Regions from separate parts of the Microcella frigidaquae genome, predicted to be linked through region 2. Evidence: predicted binding sites of a transcription regulator. Region 2 holds the regulator's gene; the other holds the start of a gene.
What was found. Region 2 encodes HspR, which represses chaperone genes until heat shock. Its sites were predicted from a motif close to AAGTTGAGTCNNNNNGACTCAACTT; they were not measured.

Region 1: BJ959_RS06065 (Hsp20/alpha crystallin family protein) is a predicted target of HspR. The motif match lies at 2,616-2,640, and genes of this name have one in related genera.

Annotation. Positions count from the first base shown of each region.
Region 1 is NZ_JACHBS010000001.1:1,218,608-1,226,518, reverse strand. Features, by position in the region: gene BJ959_RS13090 (hypothetical protein) at 17-133, shown strand; gene BJ959_RS06070 (heavy metal translocating P-type ATPase) at 188-2,131, shown strand; gene BJ959_RS06065 (Hsp20/alpha crystallin family protein) at 2,144-2,566, opposite strand; gene BJ959_RS06060 (FAD-dependent oxidoreductase) at 2,755-4,239, opposite strand; gene BJ959_RS06055 (FAD:protein FMN transferase) at 4,236-5,144, opposite strand; gene BJ959_RS06050 (PLP-dependent aminotransferase family protein) at 5,158-5,592, opposite strand; gene purU (formyltetrahydrofolate deformylase) at 5,718-6,575, opposite strand; gene BJ959_RS06040 (MFS transporter) at 6,683-7,911, shown strand, end outside.
Region 2 is NZ_JACHBS010000001.1:1,632,759-1,640,669, reverse strand. Features, by position in the region: gene BJ959_RS08080 (class I SAM-dependent methyltransferase) at 1-330, opposite strand, end outside; gene BJ959_RS13005 (response regulator) at 340-708, opposite strand; gene BJ959_RS13000 (ATP-binding protein) at 751-2,781, shown strand; gene BJ959_RS08065 (IS481 family transposase) at 2,877-3,875, shown strand; gene BJ959_RS08060 (heat shock protein transcriptional repressor HspR) at 3,905-4,321, opposite strand; gene BJ959_RS08055 (DnaJ C-terminal domain-containing protein) at 4,327-5,301, opposite strand; gene BJ959_RS08050 (nucleotide exchange factor GrpE) at 5,310-5,945, opposite strand; gene dnaK (molecular chaperone DnaK) at 5,948-7,828, opposite strand.

The sequences.
Region 1 (7,911 bases), 410 kb from region 2:
ATTGAAAGGAACCGCCATGTGCTCACCCGCCCGTTGCTCCGCCTGCGGCAAGGTCACCTGGACCGGCTGCGGCCAGCACATCGAGCAGGCGCTCGAGGGCGTGCCCCAGGCCGAGCGCTGCACCTGCGGCTAGGTCGCGCCGTGCGCGTGCTGGTCAACGGCGCGGCAAGCGGGTAGACACGACAGCGTGACCCGCCTCGTCGCGCTCGTGCGCCGCTTCCCCCTCGTCGCGCTGACCGTGCTGGTCGCGATCATCGCCGGCGCGCTCGCACTCAACGGCCTCGAGCCCGCTGCCCGCTGGCTCGTCTCGCTCTACGCGCTCGGCATCGCCGTGATGGAGGCGGTCAGCATGGTGCGCGGCCTGCTCGCCCAGCAGTTCGGCCTCGACATCCTCGCCGTCACGGCCATCGTCAGCACGGTCGTCGTGGGCGAGTACTGGGCCAGCCTGATCATCGTCTTCATGCTCGCCGGCGGCGAGGCGCTGGAGGTCGCTGCCGCGGGCCGGGCCCAGCGCGAGCTGCGGGCGCTGCTCGACCGCGTGCCACAGCAGGCGCACCGCATCGAGGCCGACGGCTCGGTCGCCGATATCGCCGTCGACCAGGTGCGGGTCGGCGACCGGCTCCTCGTGCGTCCGGCCGAGATCCTGCCCGTCGACGGCGACCTCGCCAGCGGGCTCGCGAGCCTCGACGAGTCGTCGCTCACCGGCGAGAGCCTGCCGGTCGACAAAGCCATCGGCGACCCGGTGCTGAGCGGCTCGGTCAACGGCCCGACCGCGATCGAGATCGTGGCGACCGCCGTCGCCGCCGATTCCCAGTATCAGCGCATCGTCGAGCTCGTGCGCGAGGCCTCGAGCAGCAAGGCCCCCCTCGTGCGGCTCGCCGACCGCTATGCCCTGCCGTTCACCGGCGTCTCCCTCGCGATCGCGGGCGTCGCGTGGGCGGTCAGCGGCGACCCGGTGCGCTTCGCCGAGGTGCTCGTCGTCGCCACGCCGTGCCCGCTGCTCATCGCGGCGCCGGTGGCCTTCATGGGCGGCATGAGCAGTGCGGCGAAGCGCGGCATCGTCATGAAGAGCGCTGCCTCGCTCGAGAAGCTCGCCCGCGTGCGCACGGTCGCGTTCGACAAGACGGGCACGCTGACGCAGGGGCGCCCCGCCGTCGTCGGCGTGCACCCGCAGCCCGGGTTCGACGAGCGCGAGCTGCTGCACCTCATGGGCTCGGCCGAGCAGTACTCCTCGCACGTGCTCGCCGCGTCGATCCAGCAGGCGGCGCTCGACCGTGCGGGCAGCCTCAGCCCGTCCACCGACGCGCGCGAGGTCGCGACCTTCGGTGTCGAGGCGACCATCGACGGTCGGCGGGTGCGGGTCGGCAAGCCCGCTTTCGTCGCCGAGCACGCGGCCGACCTCGTGCCGCACGCGGCCGAGAGCGGCGCGGCCGTGGTCTACGCGGCGGTCGACGGCCGCTTCGCCGGCGTCATCGTGCTGCGGGATGCGGTGCGCGACGACGCCGCCGACACGCTCGTCGCCCTGCGCGGGCTCGGAGCCGAGCGCATCCTCATGGTCACCGGCGATGTCGCGGCGACGGCCGGGCCGATCGCCGCGTCGCTCGGCATCACCGAGCTGCACGCCGAGTGCCTGCCCGACGACAAGGTGCGCATTATCCGCGAGGCGCAGCCGCGCCCGGTCGTCATGGTCGGCGACGGCGTCAATGACGCTCCCGTGCTGGCTGTGAGCGACGTCGGCATCGCGATGGGCGCCAAGGGCTCGACGGCGGCGAGCGAGTCGGCCGACGTCGTGATCCTGCTCGACGACATCGCCCGCGTCGCCCGCGCGGTCGCGATCGGCCGCCGCACGGTGCGCATCGCCCTGCAGAGCATCTGGCTCGGCATCGTCATCTCGGTCGGCCTCATGCTCGTCGCGGCCGTCGGACTGCTGCCCGCCATCGTCGGCGCGACGCTGCAGGAGGTCGTCGACCTCATCGCCATCCTCGGGGCGCTGCGCGCCGTGCGCGCCGGCGTCGCCCCGGTCGCGGGGCTGGATGCTGCGCCGCGGTCGTCCCGCACGACGACGGGCCCCGTGCCCGACGCGGAGGCGTCGCTCGGCACGGGGCCCGCAGGGCCGCTGGTCGACCGGTGACGGCGACCGCGCCTAGGCGGTCACCTCGGCGCGGTCGCTCGCCGTGGCGATGGCGATCTTGCGCGGCTTGGCCTTCTCGGCCACCGGGATCATCACGCTCAGCACGCCGTTCTCGTAGTGGGCAGAGATGCCCTCGGTGTCGATGTCGCGGCCGAGGGTGAGCTGACGCTGGAACGCCCCCGCGGCGCGCTCGCGGGCGAGCCACTGCACGCCCTCCTGCGAGCGCGGCGTGCGCTCGGCGCGGATCGTGAGCAGCTGTCCGTCGACATCGACGTCGACGCTGCCCGGGTCGACGCCCGGCAGCTCGGCCGTCAGCACGAAGTGGTCGGCGTCGCGGTAGAGGTCGATCGGCATGATGCGCGGCGTGTCGCGTCGGTCGAGCAGCGTCGCGGCCATGCGGTCGAGCTCGCGGAACGGGTCGAGGCTCATCATCATCTCGGTCTCCCTTCTCGGTGCCGCCGAGTGGGCGGCTGCGCTGGTTCTGGAGTTGAGTCAGGTCGACTCAACTACGACGAGATTAGCACTCTCACTATGCGAGTGCCAGACTTTCGCGCACAGCGAAATGCCTGGTCAGCGGTGCTTCTGGACCGTTGACGCGGTGCGCGCTGGGTGTCGCGTGCGACCTAGTACCCGGCGAAGTAGTCGGTGTGCACGCGGCGGACTCCCGCGCGCCGCAGGGCCGTGCGGGCCGTGGCGACGAGCGACGGCGCGCCGGAGACGAACCCGCGCCGGGAGGCGAGGTCGGGCACGAGCTCGGGGAGGGCATCCGGTGTCAGCTGGTCGGGGGAGGCCTCGACGATGCGGGCTCCCGCGGCCTCGGCCGCCTCGCGGTAGAGCACCTCGCCGGGGTTCGAGCTGACGACGAGCAGCACGATGTCGCGCTGGTCGCCCCGCGCGGCGAGGCTCGCGAGCTGGCTCGCGAACGGCGTCATGCCGATGCCCCCGGCGACCATCAGCAGCGAAACCGCCGGGTCGCGGGGCAGCAGGAAGTCGCCCGCCACCTGGGTCACGGCGACGGGGGTGCCGGGTTCGAGCTGGGCGAGCGCCGCCTTGAACGAGCTGCCCCCCTCGGGGGTCCGCATGCCGATCGCGACGCGCGACTGCTCGGTCGCGGCCAGCTCGGGCGCCGACGCGATCGAGAACGTGCGGCGCGTGCCGCGGATGTCGGCGCGGTGCGGCAGGTGCAGCTCGAGGTATTGCCCGGCCTCGAAGGCGAACCGGCGGGAGGGCTCGAAGCGGTACTCGGTGGCGTGGTCGGAGAGCGGAGCGCGCTCGACGAGCCGCAGTGAGACACCGCCGCGGCGCGAGACCGCGAAGGCGACGATGTTGCCGAGCACGAGCGCGAGCTCGGGGGAAGTGTAGATCGGGCCGAACCCGAACGGGATCGAGAAGGCCACCGCGGTGACGGCGGCGGTCAGCCACTGCTGCCAGCGGCGCGGCGGCAGGGTCAGCGGCTCGCTCAGCATGAAGCCGGCGAGGAAGACGACCGGGAACAGCTGCAGCACCGTCGTCACCGCACCAAGCGGTGCCGTGCCCGTGGCCACGAGCCGTGCGCCGATGATGACGATCGTGAGCAGCACGAAGACCAGACCCACGTCGAGGCGCCGCGTGCGGTCGAGCAGCAGAAGGGCACCGACCGCGACCGCCGGCAGCAGGGCGGGCGTCGCCACCCACCAGAAACCGACGCCCTGACCGAAGCCGTAGCCAATGAGCCCCGCGACCCACACGCCGGTCGCGGCGGGGTTGAGCAGGTGCCGCCCGCGCCAGACGACCAGGTATTTCGACAGCGCGGCGAGAACGCCCGCGCCGGCGGCCGCGACGAGGCCCGGCATCGTGAGGCTCGGCTGCACGATGCACGTGACGATGAGCGCCGTGATGACGCTCGACTCGCGGTGCGGAACGACGCGCGCGAGCCGCGCCGCGATCTCGTTCGCGCCGAGCGTCGCGACGATCACGACGCCGAGCGTGCCGAGGATCGCGTACGGGTCGGGCCCGATGACGTCGAGGAAGGCGAACAGCACGGCCTGCGCGAGCACGATCGCGAGCGTGATCGTCGCCAGCCGGTACATGCTGACCCGGCCGGTCAGTGCGTCGATGCGTGCCCTCATGCGAACAGCTCCCCTCGAAGACCGGCGCTCGCCTCGAGCCGCCCGTCAGCCATCAGTCGAACCCATTCCACCGCGAAAACCCTGCACAGACGCGCCGGGTCGGCCAGGAACATCGCCGTCGCGACGCCATCGGCCACGAGCGCGGAGTCGGCGATGACCCAGGTCGCGACGACGGCGTCGACCGGGCGGCCGGTGATCGCGTCGATGATGTGGTGCAGCCCCTCGCCCCAGGCCCGCCGCGTCGTCGCCGAGGCGCACAGGGCCTGATCGCGCAGCTCGACGACGCCGAGCGCCTTCGAGGGGTCGAACGGGTTCTCGAGGGCCACGCGGATGCTGCGCTCCCCCCGCACGCGCACGTCGCCGCTCGCGTCGACCACCGTGTCGGGCAGCCCGCGCTGCACGAGTAGCTCGCCCACCAGGTCGACGAGGTACCCCTTGCCGGCCGCTCCCACATCGAGCAGGAGCGGCGTCGCCGTGTCGAGCACCAGGCCGTCGGCGGTGCGGCGCAGGGAGAGCGAATCCTGCCAGCGGGGTGCCGGCAGCGGGTCGCCGGCGGGTTGCAGGCGGTAGGCGGCGTCGTAGCCGAGCCGTTCGAGACTGGCGCCGACGAGGGGGCTCAGGCGGGCATCCGTCGCCGCGTGCAGGCGTTCGTAGAGGTCGAGCAGGGGCTCGGCGTCGGCCGGAAGGGTCCACGACCCGGGCTCCCGGGCGATGCGGGAGACGAGGGAGTCGTCGCGGAAGCGCGACCAGTCGCGATCGAACTGCGCGATGCGGGCGAGCACGGCCTCCCTATCGTCCTCGCTCAGCGCGGCGCCGAGGGAGGAGGTCGGCGTGCCGGAGCCGCCCAGACCGATGCGCCAGGCAGTGCCGATCGCCTCGAACGCGGTCGGGCCGGTCTGCGTCACGCGCGGTGCCGGCTCAGCTCTCGACGGCGTCGGCCTTGATGGCCGTCAGCGCCTCGCGGAAGCCGTTGCTGGTCAGGGACGAGCCGGCGACGACGGTGACATCGAGCTGATCGATGTCGCGCCCGACGACCAGATCCGCGATGCCGGAGGCGAACTGGCCCTGGTAGTTGGCGGTGGTGGGGTTGTTGGGGTTGGTGGTGATCTCGACGTCGGTGACGATGTCGTTCTCGAGCTCGATGAGCACGATGATGTTCTCGCTGCCGTTCGGCGACTCGTAGGTGCCGTTCGCCTGATAGGTGCCGTCGCGGTAGCTCGCGTCGACCGGGGTCTGCACCTCGGCCTCGGCGGCCGCCGTCGCGCAGCCGGTCAGCGTGCCGAGTAGGGCGGCGGTGGCGCCGATCGGGGCGGTGACGCGCGCAGCGGTCGTGCGGGCGCGGCCGGTCATCATGCGGGTCATCGTCTCTCCAGGGCGTCGCAGGGTTCAGGCGGCATCCAGCCGACGGACATCATCCTGTCGGCGCTCGATGGATATTCGCTGTACTGGCCTGAAGGGTTTGCCGCGAGCCGCCGCCGCTAGGTGAAGATCACGGTGCGCTGGCCGTCGAGCAGCACGCGATCCTCCGCGAACCAGCGCACGGCCTGGCTGAGCGTGCGGCTCTCGATGTCGCGGCCGATCACCACGAGCTCCTCCGGCGAGCGCGAGTGGTCGACGCGCGTGACGTTCTGCTCGATGATCGGGCCCTCGTCGAGGTCGCTGGTGACGAAGTGCGCGGTCGCGCCGATGAGCTTCACGCCGCGGGCGTGGGCGCGGGCGTAGGGGTTCGCGCCCTTGAAGCCGGGCAGGAAGGAGTGGTGGATGTTGATCGCCCGCCCGGCGAGCGCCGCGCACAGCTCGGGGGAGAAGATCTGCATGTAGCGGGCGAGCACCACCAGCTCGATGTCGTGCTCGTCGACCGCGGCGAGGATGCGCGCCTCCATGGCCGCCTTCTGCTCCGCATCCGTCACCGGATGCGATGCGAACGGCACCCCGTAGAACGCGGCCAGCTCGCCGAGGTCGGGGTGGTTGCCCAGCACCAGCGGAACCTCGATCGGCAGCGTGCCGCTGCGCTGGCGGAAGAGCAGGTCGTTGAGGCAGTGGCCCGCCTTCGACACGAGCACGAGCGTGCGCAGCGGTCGCCCGACCGCGTCGATGCGGCACTCGGCGCCGTAGCGGTCGATGACCGGCTGCAGGGCGGCGAGCAGTGCGTCGTGGTCGGCGTGCGTCTCGGTCTGCAGGCGCAGGAAGAACCGGCCCGAGCCGAGGCTCGAGAACTGCTGCAGCTCGGTGATGTTGCCCTCGGCCTCGACGATCGCGCCGGTCACCGCGTGCACGATGCCGGGGCGGTCGTCGCAAACCAGCGTCACGATCCAGTGGTGGGGGGTCTCGCTCACCCGAGCAAGCCTATGCGCGGCGGACGGTAGCCTGGACGCGGAAACCCGTTCCGGGATCCCCGTTCCCGTCAGCGGCGCTTCGCTGGCCGTGAAAGCACCGCCACGTCATGTCTCAGCACGACCGCCCGTTCCCCTGGGTCGGGCTCATCACCCTCGCCGTCGCCATCTTCTTCCTGGTGACCAGCGAGTTCCTGCCCACGGGCCTGCTGTCGGCGATGGCCGACGACCTTGCCGTCACCGAGTCGCAGGTCGGCCTGCTCATCTCGATCTTCGCGGGCACCGTCGTCGTCTCGGCGGCCCCGCTCGCCGCCCTCACCCGCCACTACCCGCGCAAGAGCCTGCTGCTCATCGTGCTCGTGGTCTTCGCCCTCGCCAATGTGCTCGCGGCCATCGCGCCGAGCTATGAGCTGCTCGTCGGCGCCCGCGTGCTCGGCGGCCTCGCCCACGGACTGTTCTGGGCGGTGGCCGGCGCCTACGCCAGCTACCTCGTCCCGCGCCAGCAGCTGGCCCGGGCCGTCGCCGTCACCAGCGCGGGAGGCACCGCCGCGTTCGTGCTCGGCGTGCCGCTCGGCACCGCGCTCGGCCTCGCCGTCGGCTGGCGCGCGGCGTTCGGCGTGATCGCCGCGACCGTGGTCGTGCTGGTGCTGCTCGTCATCAAATTTCTGCCCGCGGTCGAGCACCGCGTGCCGCTGACGACCGGCGAGATCCGCATCCCGGCCCGCCGCGACCCGACCATGCCGGGCGTGCTGTTCATCTGCCTGCTCGTGGTGATCATCGTCACCGGGCACAACGTCTTCTACACGTACATCGCGCCCTTCGTGCTCGACACCGCGGGCTTCGATCCCGAAGCGCTGAGCATCCTGCTGTTCCTCTACGGCGGGGCCGGAGCCATCGGCCTCGTGCTCGCGGGCGTGGTCGGCAGTCGCTACCCCCGCGGCGGCCTGTACGGGATGCTCGCCACCGTCATCCTCGCCGTCAGCGTGCTGGCGCTCTTCGCCGGGGTGCCGCTCGTGGTTGTCGTCGCCTTCGTCGTGTGGGGGGCGGCCTTCGGGGGCATCCCGACCCTGCTGCAGACGCGGCTGCTGAAGATCGCCTCGCCCAACGTGCGCGACGTCGGCGCGGCCCTGCTGACCACGTCGTTCAACATCGGCATCGGCGGCGGCGCGGCGATCGGCGCCGTCATCTTCGCCCGCACCGGCACCACCTGGCTGCCGTGGATCGAGGCCGGCTCGATCGCGCTCGCCATCGTCGCCCTGCTCATCATGGAGTCGCGCCGCCGCGCCCGCGGCGTGCCGCTCACGACGCGGCCGATCACCATCGTCGAGGCCGAATCGCC
Region 2 (7,911 bases):
CACCGTGTCGAGTTCGTGATGATCGATCGGGGCCGCGGGGGCGAGGCGCGCGGCGTTGCGCTCGAGCGCGTTCCGGGCGACGAGGGAGTCCTGATGCACGCGGACCACCGAGGTGCCGAGAGTGAGGGCTCCGAGGGCGAGTGCTCCGTGCGTGTCATCGATGACGGCGACCGGCCGGTCGGGAGCACCCTCGATCACCGTCGTCGCGGTGTCGAGCAGGTAGCGGTCTGCGGCATCCCAGGCGCGCAGCTCGGGCGCCTCGAGGTCGGGAGCGCGGCGCAGGGCAGCGAGCGTCGCCTCGAGGGGGGCGGAGCTCACCGGGTCGGGCACCCGGCCAGCCTAGGTGCGCGCGAGCAGGTCGGCGACGCGCTGCTGCAGCTCGCCTGACCGGAAGGGCTTGATGATGAAGTCGTCGACTCCGGCGGCGAAGGCCGCGTCGATGTCGCTCTGCTGGGCCCGCGCGGTCAGCATGAGCACGCGAGTGCGGCTGGCCTCGGGATGAGCACGTAGTGCGGTGCAGACCTCCAGTCCGCTCAACCCCGGCATCATCCAATCGAGGAGGAGAAGTTCGGGACGGTGTTCGAGAGCCTTCCTCAGGCCCTCGTCGCCGTCCGCGGCGGTGATCACGTCGTAGCCCTCGCGCTCGAGTCGAGTCGCGATGAGCGCGAGAATATCTGGCTCATCCTCACACACGAGTACGCGCGCCACGCCACCCTCCCCGATCGCTTCGCTGGGTCTAGTCTCAGCCGTGTGAACTCGGTTCGTCAACGCGACCAGCTGCACCACGACGCGGCTGTGCTCAGCGTGGTCAGCCTCATCCAGCGCCTGCGGGATGCCCCGCGACCGGTGTACCTGGGCGTCATCATCGGCCTCGCCACGGTGACGTTCGCGCTCGGCCTCGCCGCCCTCTACCTCACGCCCGCGGGAGGAACGGCGGCGATCTGGTGGCCCGCGGCCGGCACGAGCGCTCTCCTCGCGCTGCTGTACCGCGGTCCGCGCTGGCAGGTCTTCGTGCTCGTCGCCATCGTTGCGGCGGGCTCGAACCTGTTCATCGGGCGCCCACCGGTCTTCGCGCTCTGGGCCATGATCATCCTCGTCGCCGAGCTGCTGGTCTTCCTGCTCGTGCTCGGACCCCAGGGCCGGGGCGCCCTGCTCTCCACCACTCTCGGGTTGCTCCGCTTCATCGCCGCGAGCATCGCCGCGGCGACGACCGTCGGCCTGATCGGAGCGGCCTCCTTCGTGCTGCTCGTCGGTGCCGACCCGCTGCTGACCTTCGCCTCCCTGGTGCCCTCGCACCTCTCTGCGCTGCTCCTGATCGTGCCACTGGTGCTCGTCCCGATGCCCCGCGGGCTCTCGAAGCAACGGGTCGAGCTCGTCATCCAGGCCGCTCTCACGGGAACGGTCACCCTCCTCGTGTTCGCCCCCTTCCAGAGTGAAGCAATCGGCGCGCTCCTGTTCCCGTTCTTCGGCTGGGCGGCTGTTCGCTTTCCCCCGATCGTGGCGACGGCAGAGCTCGTGGTGCTGGGGGCCGTCGGTTCGGTTCTCACCGTGCTGGGCGGCGGCCCTTATGCGCATGAAGGACCCGGACTCCCTGCGGCGCTGCTCGTGCAGGTGTACCTCCTGTCGATCGCCATCACGATCCAGTTCATCATCACGGTGCGCAGCGAGCGGGCCGAGCTGCGCGCCGAGAACCTGCGCCGAGCATCACTCTTGCGCGGGGGGTTCGTCGGCTCGCAGCTGGGCTCGACCTTCGCGCGCGTGCTGCCCAGCGGCGATGTCCGGATCGTCAAAGCGAACGCGATGGCGGAGTCATTCATCGACCCGACCTGGTTCGACCCCTTCGTCGCCGCCTGGCTCGAGAGCGGCACCGATGACGTGAGCACCGAGGTCCTGCTCGACGACGGCCGTACGCTGCAGGTCTATGGGCGCCGCCTGCCCGCCGAGGACAGCGACGACGTGCTCGGCATCCAACTCGTGGACATCAGTGACTTCGTCGCCGCTCAGACCGCGATGGCGCACGCCGTCGAACGGGAGCGACGAGTCGCCGATGAGTTGCGTGCCCTCGCGCAGCAGAAGGATGACTTCGTCTCCTCCGTCAGTCACGAGCTTCGCACGCCGATCACGAGCATCGTCGGTTTTGCCGAGGAGCTCGACGAGACGGCGACAGCGCGGCAGAAGGAGTTCACGACGATCATCCTGCGCAACGCGAACCGTCTCGGGGCGATGGTCGAGGAGTTGCTCGAACTCGGCCGGATGACCGCGCGGAACCCTGCGCACGAGCGCGGAACCATCGAACTGTCCACCATCGCCGCCGAGGCCGTCGCCGACCAGTCGCCGTCGGCGCGCGACCGGGGGGTGACCATCGAGCTGGTCTCACCCGCCGAACCGTCGCTGGTGACCGGCAACGCCACCACGTTCGGCCGGATCGCCACCAACCTCGTGGCGAACGCGATCAAGTTCACCCCCGCAGGGGGTCATGTTCGCGTGTCGATCGCCGGTGACGCAACGGAGGTGCATCTCGCGGTCGACGACTCCGGCCCCGGAATATCCGAGGAGGATGCCCCGCGCGTGTTCGAGAGGTTCTTCCGCTCGGCCGACCCCCAGAAGCTGCAGGCGCCCGGCACCGGCCTGGGCCTGTCGATCGTGCGGGCGCTCGTTGACCTGCTGGACGGCACCATCGGGGTCGAACGCTCCGATCTGGGCGGCGCACGGCTGCTCGTGGTGCTGCCGCGCGCGACCGCGGGTGAGCCGAGTGAGGCGCAGGAGCAGCCGGCCGGCTAGATGTAACGACCCGGGACGTTGTGAACGTGTGAAGTAGCGAAGACCTCCGGAACGATGTGGGTATCTGACAACTCTCATCGAGACCGGAGGTCTTCGTGGTTCACGCTAATGCCGATCTGACACCGAAAGGGCGTCTGCGTGTCGCTCGCGCCGTCGTCATCGACGGGTGGAGTCTTGCTCGAGTCGGGGAGCGGTTTCAATGCTCGCCAGCAACAGCGAAGAAGTGGGCCGATCGATATCGAGCAGGCCAGCCGATGACCGACCGCAGCTCGCGACCCCGTCACTCGCCCCGACGCCTCAGTCAGCGCACGGAGCGACGGATCATTGCGTTGCGATTCACGCGCCGCTGGGATGCGCGTCGGATCGCGTGGCATCTGGGGCTCAACCCCTCGACGGTCGGTCGAGTGCTGGCCCGCTATCGAATGCCTCGGCTGTCGCACCTGGACCGCAACACCGGCTTGCCGATTCGGAAGCAGCAACCGGTCCGGTTCGAAGCGGCTGCCCCTGGGGACATCGTCCACGTTGACATCAAGAAGCTCGGTCGTATCCCGGACGGTGGAGGGTGGCATGTTCATGGTCGCGGGTCACCCCAAGACCGTCGTGCCGGTGCTGCCCGGGATCGCGCTGCCCGACGCGGAGCCTCGTCATCGCGCGGCTACACGTTCCTGCATCACGCCGTCGATGGATGCACAAGGTTGGCCTATTCCGAAGAACTTCCGGATGAGCGCAAAGAGACCGCGGCCGCGTTCTGGGTTCGTGCTCGCCAGTTCTTCGCCGATGCCGGCTTCGAGGTCAAGGCGGTCATGACCGATAACGGCGCCTGCTACCGATCCCGTGACTTCGCCGCCGCTGTCGGACAGGCCCGACACATCCGCACCCGCCCCTATCGACCGCAAACTAACGGCAAGGTCGAGCGCTTCAACCGCACACTGGCCGCCGAGTGGGCTTACGCAGCGAACTACACCTCGAACGAGGCCCGATCAGCGACCTATGCTGACTGGCTCGAGGAATACAATCGCCGACGACCCCACAGCGCCCTCGACGGTCACACGCCCGCTTGCCGCGTTCACAACCTCACGGGTCGTTACAGCTAGAACTCGGTGACGAACCGGGCGCGGCATGCCTACCCGCGGCGCAGGGGTCGCCAGACGACGAGCTGGTTCGGCTTCTGCACGCGCGTGCCGGCCTTGATCGACACGACCTCGCCCTCGACTCCGGCGGCGAAGACGCGGCGACCGGGGCGGGTGAGCAGCTCGTCGGCGAGCGCCGTCTCGAGCTCGCGCACCCGGGCGCGCAGTGCGACGACCTCGTTCTCGAGCTCGAGGATGCGCCGGATGCCCTCGAGGTTGAGCCCCTCGGCGCTGAGCCGCGCGATCTCGCGCAGCTGCACGACGTCGCGCATCGAGTAGCGCCGGCTCTGGCCAGCCGTGCGGGTGGGCGAGACCAGCCCGAGCCGGTCGTACTGCCGGAGCGTCTGCGGGTGCATGCCCGCGAGCTCGGCCGCGACGGCGATCGCGAAGATCGGGCTGTTCTCGTCCATGGCCGTCATCCCTGCGCGCGCGCGATCAGCTCGTCACGGGGGTTCTCGTCGGGCAGCGCCGCGGCGAACTGCTCGAGCTTCTTGGCGGCGTCGGCGCTGAGGCGCGAGGGCACAACCACCTGCACGGTGGCGAGCAGGTCGCCGGTGCCCTTGGCGGTGGTGACTCCGCGACCCTTGACGCGCAGCACGCGACCGCTGGGCGTGCCAGCGGCGACCTTCAGCTTGACGGTCTCGCCGCCGAGCGTCGGCACCTCGATGGTGGCACCGAGAGCGGCCTCGACGAACGTGACGGGAACATCCAGTCGCAGATTCAGGCCGTCGCGCGTGAACACGGGATGCGGGCGCACCTGCACCGTCAGCACCAGGTCGCCGGCCTCGCCGCCGTCGGGGCTCGGCTCACCCTTGCCACGCAGCCGGATCTTCTGCCCGTCGGCCACACCGGCGGGGATCTTCACCTGGATCGGCTTGCCCCCGCCCGGGCGCTCGAGCTTCACGGTGTCGCCGCGCACGGCGGTCATGAAGTCGAGGGCCACGGTCGCGACGTGATCGCGACCCTTCGTGGGGCCCCCGAACCGTCGACCGCCGCCCGGGGCGCCGCCGCCGAACAGCCCGCCGAAGATGTCGCCGAGGTCGCCCGGCGTCGCGCCGCGGCGAGCGCCGCCCGGCGGGTAGCCCCCGCCGAACATCCCGCCGAAGACGTCCTCGAAGCCGCCCGGCGCACCGCCGGCCGTGAAGCGCGCTCCCGAGCCCATGGCCCGCAGCTGGTCGTACTCGGCCCGCTGCTGGGGGTCGGAGAGCACGGCGTGCGCCTCGCTGATCTCCTTGAACCGCGCTTCAGCCTTCGGGTCGCCCGGGTTCGCGTCGGGGTGGTACTGCCGGGCGAGCTTGCGGTAGGCCTTCTTCAGCTCGGCATCCGAGACGTCCTTGCTGACGCCGAGCACGGCGTAGAAGTCTTTCTCGAACCAGTCCTGGCTCGCCATGCCGCCTCCTAGCCCTGCGGAACTGCGACCGCGACCTTCGCCGGCCGCACCAGCCGCTCGCCCAGAGCCCACCCGATCTCGACGACGTCGGCCACGGTCTGCTCGGTGGCGTCAGGGCTGGGCAGCTGGGCGATGGCCTCGTGGATGCTCGGGTCGAACACCTCGCCCACCGCACCGACCCGGCGCAGGCCGTAGCGCTCGAAGGCCTGCTGCAGCTTCTGCGCGACGAGCTCGAGGGGGCTGCCCTCGAGGTCGCCGTGCGCGGCGGCGCGGTCGAGGTCATCGATCGCGGGCAGCAGCGACCGCACGACCTCGGCGATGACCGCCTCGCGGTTCGCCTGCCGGTCGCGCTCCACCCGGGTGCGGAAGTTCGCCAGCTCGGCCTCGGCGCGGGCAGCGCGGTCGCGGTACTCCTCGATCTCGCGCTGCCCGGCCTCGGAGAGGATGTGGTCGATGTCGGCGTCGAGGCTCGACGCGTCGTCGAGCGCGGGCTCCGCATCCGACGCGCCGTCGGCCGGCCCCTCGGCGGGCGCCGCGGCGGCCGACTCGTCGTCGACCGCGCGCGGCTCGCCCGTCTCGGGGTCGATGCGGCGCTTGTCCTTGACGACGGGCTCGTGCTCGTCGTCGTCGCGCTTCTTCGCCATGACTACTTCGCGTCCTTGTCCGCGGAGTCGCCGGTGTTCGGGGAGTCCTCATCCTCGACGATCTCAGCGTCGACGACGTCCTCGTCCGCGGCGGCCGGGGTCTGCTGGTCGGCCGAGGGGGTCGGGTCCATCTGCGACGCGGCGTAGATCGCCTCGCCCAGCTTGGTCTGCGAGGCGTTGAGGGCGTCGAAGGCGGTCTTCACCGCGGCGTCGTCCTCACCGGCGAGCGCAGCCTTGAGAGCGTCGACGTCGGCCTGCACCTCGCCCTTGACGTCGTCGGGCAGCTTGTCCTCGTTCTCCTTGATGAGCTTCTCGATCGAGTAGACGAGCTGCTCGGAGTTGTTGCGGATCTCGGCCTTCTCGCGACGCTCCTTGTCTTCGGCAGCGTGCTCCTCGGCCTCGCGCACCATGCGCTCGATGTCCTCCTTCGCGAGCGACGAGCCGCCCGTGATGGTCATCGACTGCTCCTTGCCGGTGCCCTTGTCCTTCGCCGAGACGTGCACGATGCCGTTCGCGTCGATGTCGAAGGTGACCTCGATCTGCGGGATGCCCCGCGGAGCGGGAGCGATGCCCGTGAGCTCGAAGGTGCCAAGGTTCTTGTTGTCGCGCGTGAACTCGCGCTCGCCCTGGAAGACCTGGATGGCGACCGAGGGCTGGTTGTCGTCGGCCGTCGTGAAGGTCTCGCTGCGCTTGGTCGGAATGGCCGTGTTGCGCTCGATGAGCTTGGTCATGATGCCGCCCTTGGTCTCGATGCCGAGGCTCAGGGGGGTGACGTCGATGAGCAGAACATCCTTGCGCTCGCCCTTCAGCACCCCGGCCTGCAGGGCCGCGCCCACGGCGACGACCTCGTCGGGGTTGACGCCCTTGTTGGGCTCGCGGCCGCCGGTCAGCTTCTTGACGAGCTCGGTGACGGCGGGCATGCGGGTCGAGCCGCCGACGAGCACGACGTGCGCGATGTCGCCGACCTTGACGCCGGCCTCGCGGATGACGTCCTCGAAGGGCTTCTTGGTGCGCTCGAGCAGGTCGCTCGTGAGCTCCTCGAACTTGGCGCGGGTGAGGGTCTCGTCGAGGTTGGCGGGGCCGTTCTCGGTCAGCGACAGGTAGGGCAGCTGGATGCTCGTCGAGGTCGAGCTCGAGAGCTCCTTCTTCGCCTGCTCCGCAGCCTCCTTGAGACGCTGCTTGGCGATCTTGTCGTTGCTGACGTCGACGCCGGTGGTCTCCTTGAAGCGCTGGATCAGGTACGAGACGACGCGGTCGTCCCAGTCGTCACCGCCGAGGCGGTTGTCGCCCGCGGTGGCCTTCACCTGGATGGTGCTGAAGTCTTCGTCTTTGCCCACCTCGAGCAGGCTGACATCGAAGGTGCCGCCACCGAGGTCGAAGACGAGGATCAGCTCGTCCTCCTTGCCCTTGTCGAGCCCGTAGGCGAGGGCCGCCGCGGTCGGCTCGTTGATGATGCGCAGCACGTTGAGGCCCGCGATCTCGCCGGCCTCCTTGGTGGCCTGGCGCTCGGCGTCGTTGAAGTAGGCGGGCACGGTGATGACGGCGTCGGTGACGCTCTCGCCCAGGTACTGCTCCGCATCCCGCTTCAGCTTCGCGAGGATGCGCGCGCTGATCTCCTGCGGGGTGTACTTCTTGCCGTCGATCTCCTTCTTCCAGTCGGTGCCCATGTGGCGCTTGACGCTCGCGATGGTCCGGTCGACGTTGGTGACGGCCTGGCGCTTCGCGGTCTCGCCGACGAGCACCTCGCCGTCTTTCGTGAACGCGACGACCGAGGGTGTGGTGCGGAAGCCCTCGGCGTTGGTGATGACGGTGGGCTCGCCGCCCTCGAGAACGGAGACGACGGAGTTGGTGGTTCCGAGGTCGATGCCGACGGCACGGGCCATGGTGGTGCTCCTTCCGGTAATGGGTGTGAAGCGTGCGTGCGCGAAAGGTTGAGTCGCGCTGTATCAAGTTTGAGATTCCGGAT